DNA from 3 places in the Pseudoleptotrichia goodfellowii genome. Region 3 is predicted to be linked to each of the others. Evidence: riboswitches for the same ligand, from Rfam matches in the RefSeq annotation. Region 3 holds a riboswitch; each other region holds the start of a gene.
The links. Region 3 has a riboswitch for cobalamin ahead of FVE72_RS08850 (ABC transporter substrate-binding protein). Riboswitches for the same ligand answer to the same signal wherever they lie in the genome.

Region 1: another riboswitch for cobalamin. It lies ahead of FVE72_RS11665 (hypothetical protein); the one in region 3 lies ahead of FVE72_RS08850 (ABC transporter substrate-binding protein).
Region 2: another riboswitch for cobalamin. It lies ahead of nikA (nickel ABC transporter substrate-binding protein); the one in region 3 lies ahead of FVE72_RS08850 (ABC transporter substrate-binding protein).

What each region holds. Positions count from the first base shown of each region.
Region 1 is NZ_AP019822.1:2,182,121-2,184,392, forward strand. It holds gene FVE72_RS10500 (CbiQ family ECF transporter T component) at 1-339, opposite strand, end outside; gene FVE72_RS10505 (energy-coupling factor ABC transporter substrate-binding protein) at 326-628, opposite strand; gene FVE72_RS10510 (energy-coupling factor ABC transporter permease) at 628-1,206, opposite strand; gene FVE72_RS11665 (hypothetical protein) at 1,181-1,408, opposite strand; cobalamin riboswitch at 1,599-1,779, opposite strand; gene FVE72_RS10515 (sirohydrochlorin cobaltochelatase) at 1,933-2,272, opposite strand, start outside.
Region 2 is NZ_AP019822.1:992,174-994,445, forward strand. It holds gene FVE72_RS04990 (C69 family dipeptidase) at 1-462, opposite strand, end outside; cobalamin riboswitch at 731-864, shown strand; gene nikA (nickel ABC transporter substrate-binding protein) at 1,030-2,208, shown strand; gene FVE72_RS11640 (ABC transporter substrate-binding protein) at 2,157-2,272, shown strand, end outside.
Region 3 is NZ_AP019822.1:1,808,440-1,810,711, reverse strand. It holds gene FVE72_RS08855 (PTS transporter subunit EIIC) at 1-965, shown strand, start outside; cobalamin riboswitch at 1,087-1,258, shown strand; gene FVE72_RS08850 (ABC transporter substrate-binding protein) at 1,450-2,272, shown strand, end outside.

The DNA of each region.
Region 1 (2,272 bases), 370 kb from region 3:
CAAATCTATTATCGGAGTGGAGCAAATCAGAAAATATACTACAGAAAGTCCTGCAAAAGAACGTAGCAGAAATAACCATATATCAGCTTTTATCAGCAACAAAGAAATCACAGTAGTTAAAATAAATAAAGCCGGAATAAAGTTCAGTTTCAGCAAGTCCGATACTTTTACTTTCACAACGAACAAAAGGAGCAAATTAAATAACACAAGATTAAATACAATAACTCCTTTGTTCTCTGTACAAAGTAAAAATATTAATGTCGTCATTGACAATAAAAACTTTATTCCGGGATTTATATCTTTAATCGGATTCCCGTAAGATATTTTATCTATCAGCATTTTTTCTTTCGCCTTTGAAATAACCTAATACATATCCTATAACTCCTGCACCTATTGCCGCCTGCAATGCAAACAATAAACTTTCAGTTTCACTGGGTAATTCTTCTATTAAACTGCTGGCCCAAGGCTTGTAATCAGGATTAATTTCTCCTATTATTTCTTCTCCTTTATCGTCGGAACCGCCAAAATCGGCTTTCACTGTAAATAGAGGTACTGCACCTATTAACAGTATTATTACAACTAAAATTATATTTTTTTTGAATACATTTTTATCTTTATTTTCAGCCATTATGCTTCCACCTCTTTCGCGTTGTATTTATCAAGTATGTTCATAATTACGTTTGTAAGCAATCCTTCAATAATAGCCAAAGGAACCTGTGTTACCGCAAATACCATTCCGAATCTTATAAATGAAGCCATAACTCCTCCGTCTGCTGAAGGATATGCAAGTGCTAATTGGAAAGATGTAACTACATATGTAGCCAAATCTCCTACAGCTGCTGCTAAAAATATTGCAAGTGTTCTGTTCTTTTTAGCCAGTCCTTTATAAATCAGATAAGACACTATAGGTCCCGCTATTGCCATTGAGAATGTATTTGCTCCCAATGTTGTAAATCCTCCGTGTGCAAGCAATCCTGCCTGAAATATCAATACTATAGTTCCAAGTATTGAAGTTACAAATGGACCGTATAATATAGCCGAAAGTCCCACTCCTGTAGGATGTGACGAACTTCCTGTTACCGAAGGAATTTTTAATGCCGAAAGAATAAATATAAACGCCCCTGCCAACGCAAGTGTCATTTTTTCACGTACACTTCCTTTTGAGACACTTTGAATTTTTTTAATCCCGATAACCCAAAACGGCACACATACGATAAACCATACTACTGCAGACCGCATCTTTTACTGCTGCGTCTTTATTGGATGCCCAAAACGGCACACATACGATAAACCATACTACTACCCATTGTTTAGGTAAAAAACCTTCCATAATGTGCATTGAATAACCGTTTGCAAATAATACAAACATTCCTGTTAAAACAAGAAACAATGATGTTCTCTTTTTCATTTAGACTCTCCTTTTGAAATAAAATTTTGATTAGGTTAAAAAAAAAATCAGCTGAAAGCCGAAATTCAATACACGCCAAAAGCTCTATAATACTGATTATACTACCGTTGTATAACTTTATTATAATAGAACTAAATCGCCGTTGATTTATTTTTATTGATGTATATCAAACTTTCCCTTCCCAGAAAATTTAAATAATAAATATTAGGCAAGTCTCCTGACTAACTTCATCCTACTCGTACCCTTCCCGAAAATATTATTTTCAGTGGTTTTCATGTACTTTCGTCAGTTTCACAGTAGTGGGGGCTGTATCGGATTTCAACCGATTTCCTTATTAAGTTTGTAAAAACACCTAAAACTCTATTAACAGTATACTACTTTTTCAGAATTTGTCAAGGGGTAAATAAAAATTTCTTTTAAAAAGTTTATACCCATTTTGAATATAGTGTTTTAATATTTATTTTTTATAAAATTGCAGATTTTAATAAGTTACAGACTTCATAAACTCCTTTTTATATTTCCTCCTAATCGTCCACTTTTTCAGCTTCGATTATATCTTCATTTTTTTTATTGTTTTCAATAGGTTCTTCAGGTATTACAAAAGCTGCGATAACGTAAGTAAATAAGCCTATTCCCCATCCTAACATCAGTATAACGCATACTATTCTTACGATAGTAGGATCTATATTGAAATATTTTCCAAGTCCTCCGCACACTCCGGCTATTTTTTTATCAGTTCTTGATCTGTATAATCTTTTTGTCATTTTAGGTTCCTCCTCTTTAATAATTAATTCAGTATTATTTTTTTCATTTTTCCCATATACTTCGTCAAGTTTTTCCATAAACATGTCACGAATAAGTTTA
Region 2 (2,272 bases), 820 kb from region 3:
TCTTGCAGTTTTTACATAAGGTAATACAACTGAAGTGAGAGCCGATTCTGCAAGACCGTTTTCAACATAAGGATCTATTTTCTGTATTTTTTCATTAGCTTTAGCAGATACTGTAGCATCAACTATAACTCCGTATTCATTGAAGCCTGCTTCGTCAAATATTCCGTCTTTTGGAGTAACATCAGGAAGGGCAGTATATTTGAAACTTTCTGCCGGTAATTTATAGATAAATCCGTTACTTTCATCTTTAAATACATCTCCTGATTTATTTTTCTTTCTTTCGTGAACTACGAATGTTTTATTATGGTCAGGTTCCAAATCCTCATTTCTTCCGAATATAAAGCTACCGTCAGTTGTCAGATTTTTACCGACGATAATTCCTGTACATGCAAAAATGTAAACTGAAATTTGTGTCATTAAGACAATTAAAATAAGAAAAAATAATGTTTTTTTAGTTTTCATCTTTTCATCTCCTGTCATTTATTTGATATTATTTTTCTAATTAAAGTATAATTTGAAAAAAAAATTAGTAAGGAAAATTTTCCTTTATTTTTTTGTATATCCGATAATTTTGTGAAAAACTTTTAAATTTTGTCTATTTTTTCAAGATTTTGTTTCATCTGTATTTCCTTTTTTATTTGAGCTTAATATATGTTCAAACTATTGAAAAAAGAAAAAATAATGATATAATTCCCTAAATTAAAATTATTATTTTGCAATAAATAAAAATTAAGCTTGATATTATTATGACTGATTTGAAAAAATCGAGAGGTAGAGAAGCAGGTGGAATTCCTGGACTGTCCCGCAACCGTGAAAAAATATTTTATTTTAAGTCGGATAACTATCCATAATAAATTTTCATTAAATTGACTGCGGTAGACGGTTAAATGGAATTTCAAAAGCTCTTAAGTTATAAGTGTTTTTTAGAACCGTTTGTTTATTCTGTCAAACAGTTCTTTTTTTATGAAAAAGTATAATTTTTAAGGAAGTAAAATAATAAAAAATAAAAACAAAAAGGAGAAAAACTTAATGAAAAAATTTTTGAAACAGATCGGTATTTTACTGATGACGGAAATAATCTTAGGTTGTCAATCAAAGCCTAACAGCGATTCCAAAGAAGGACAGAAAGCAAATAAAGAAAATAAAGTTACACTTGCGTTTAATCAGGATCCTGTAGGAAATCTGAATCCGCATGAATATTTGCCGAGTCAGTTTATCACTCAGGATATGGTGTATGACGGACTGGTTTCATACGGAGAAAACGGAGAAATTAAGCCTATGTTGGCAGAATCATGGACAATTTCCGAAGACGGAAAAACTTATACTTTTAAATTAAGACCTAATGTTAAGTTTTCAGACGGTTCGGCTTTTGATGCCAAAAATGTTGTAAAAAACTTTGATACAATTTTTTCTAAAGAAAATAAATCTAAGCATTCATGGTTTGCATTTACTAATCATTTAAAATCATACAGAGCGGTAGATGATCTGACTTTTGAAATAGTGTTGGACACACCTTATACTGCGACTTTATATGATTTAGCAATGATAAGACCTATTCGTTTCCTTGGAGATGCAGGATTTCCTGAAGGCGGAGATACTATGAAAGGTATAAAAGCTCCTATAGGAACAGGTGCATGGGTATTGAAAGAACATAAAAACAATGAATATGCAGTTTTCGTGAGAAATGAATATTACTGGGGAGAAAAACCTGCAGCTTCGGAAATAATTATAAAAAATATTCCTGACAGTGAAACATTGGCATTGCAATTTGAATCGGGAGATATTGATTTGATTTACGGAAACGGACTTATCAGTCTTGACAGATTCAATTCTTACAGACAGGATAACGGAAAATACACTACTGCTACATCAAACCCTATGTCTACAAGAATGTTGCTTATGAATACAACAAGCTCTATATTGGGAGATCTTAATGTAAGAAAAGCGTTAAATCACGCAGTGGATAAAGAAAGTATTGCAAAAAATATATTTGACGGTATAGAAAAACCTGCAGATACTATTTTTGCTCCTAATGTTCCTCATACAAATGTAAAATTGGAAAAATATGGATATGATTTAGCAAAAGCTGAAGCAATGCTGGATAAAGCAGGATGGAAAAAAGGAGCTGACGGTATCAGAGAGAAAAACGGTAAAAAATGGTACTTTCATTCCCTTATATTTCTTCAAAAGTTACTGATAAAAGTATAGGAGAGTATATTCAGGGAGAATGGAAAAAAATCGGTATACAGGTTGAATTAAAAGCTATGGAAGA
Region 3 (2,272 bases):
GAGTTATGTTAAATGCTTATGTTTACGGAAATATTTCTTCAAGTAGAGAATTGTCGGATGCAGGAGTACATTTAAAAGATATTATAATTAACGGTTCTGCAAAATATGCTCATTTATTTAAAGATGCTCAAAATCCTATGGGAAAAGATCCTTTCGGAATTGAGGCAGGAAAATATATATTGAATTTAGGGTTTGCCAAAATAATGATGATAGGATATCAGGCACAAGTTTTACCTGCAATGTTTGCAGGAATAGCAATGTGTTATATTCAAAAATTTATTGATAAAAGAACTCCTGAAGTATTAAAATTAGTTTGGGTTCCTTTTGCTACTTTAGTAATAACAGGATTTTTAACAATATTATTTATAGGACCTGCAGCAAGAACATTAGGAGAATGGTTAACAAATTTATTCCAATTCTTGTTTAAAACACCGGGATTAAGATATATAGGAGCATTGATATTTGGAACAACTTACGCACCTTTAGTAATAACAGGATTGCATCATACATTTATAGCTGTGGATTTGCAATTGTCAGGTACACAGGGTGGAACATTTATATGGCCGTTAATAGCTATATCAAATATAGCTCAATCAGGAGCTGTACTTGCAACTTATTTTCTATATAAAAAAGATAAAAAACAGGAATCTGTTTCATTATCTGCGACTGTTTCGGCATGGTTTGGAATTACAGAACCTGCAATGTTTGGTGCTAACTTAAAATATATGTATCCTTTTTATGCATCATTAATAGGTTCTGCAGTAGGAGCTGTAATATGTACTGCTTTTAATGTTTTAGCGGCAGGAATAGGTGTAGGAGGACTAGCTTTAGCATTTTTGTCAATATCCAAAAATAGAGGGTCGTTTTGGATCGCTTCACTGGCTGCATTTGGATTAGCATTTGGTTTAACATTCTTCTTCTCAAGATTTAAAAAACTAAACAAAGGAAGTTTGACAGGAGAGTAGGAAATTTTAAGATAGAGTTTTATATTTGTAAAATTAATAAAAAGAATATAAATATTGAGAATACGGGAGTCATAGAAAAACTCCCGTTTTTTCTATTGACAAAAGAAAATATTAATGTATAATATAATTCAAAGGTTCAGGTGTTTTTTACTTAATAAGGAAATCGGTTAAAATCCGATACAGCCGCCACTGCTGTGAAACGGACGAAAGCAAATATCCACTGAAATAAATTTCGGGAAGGGTGTGAGTAGGATGAAGTTAGTCAGAAGACTTGCCTGAATTATATATTCGAATTTTTTGGAAGGAGAAATTCAATATACTGAAATTATTATAATTCAGAATAAAAGAACTTTTGAAAGAAGTCATAGGTATTTTTAGGGGATGTCTTTTAAAGATTTTTATTTTGATATGAAATATTTGTATATTGAATCGGCTCTTATAGCCGATTTTTTCGGATTAATATAAAATAATTTTAGGAGGAATAATGAAAAAGGAAAATTATTCGGGAGCAAATGCTCCGAGTTTAAAATTGAAAATGAACAAAATACTTTTAATGATGATGGCAGTTTTGCTTGTTTTTATATCATGTTCTAAAGGAAAAGACGAGGGCGATAAAAAAGGAGCTTCAGAGCCTAAAACAGTTAAGACTGTAAATGTCGGACAGGGATATGTTGTGTCAGGACTGGATCCGGGAGACGGAGGTACCGGATGGGCGTTGACATCTCACGGAATATCGGAAAACCTTTATTTTGTAAATAAAAAAGGTGAACTTGATACTCGTCTTGTAGAGTCTATCAGTCAAAAAAGTGACAATGAATGGGAAGTAAAATTAAAAAATGATATTTTATTTTCAGACGGAACAAAAGTTGATGCAAAAGCTGTTTCTGAGGGGTTAAACAGAACAAACGAAAAAAATGCAATAGCAAGAGGAACTGCAGGAGCATTGAAATTTAGTCCTGTTGACGAATTTACGGTTAATATAAAATCCGAAAAACCTACAAAAATTATGAAAGCTGTTTTGGCTGAATGGACTAATGTTATTTACAAAGTAAATGATAAAGGTGAATTTATATTTACAGGACCTTTTGCTGTAGAAAGTCTTACTCCGAATACGGAAGTAAAATTAGTACCTAACAAATATTTCCCTGATGCGGAAAAAAGACCGAATGTAACAGTAAAAGAATTTAAAGACCCTAATGCTTTAAAATTGGCATTTGAAAGTAACGAACTTGATATTGCAGTGTCGATTCCTTCGGAATTTGCAGAATCTCTTCAAAAATCAGGGCATATATTGAAACCGATGGAAG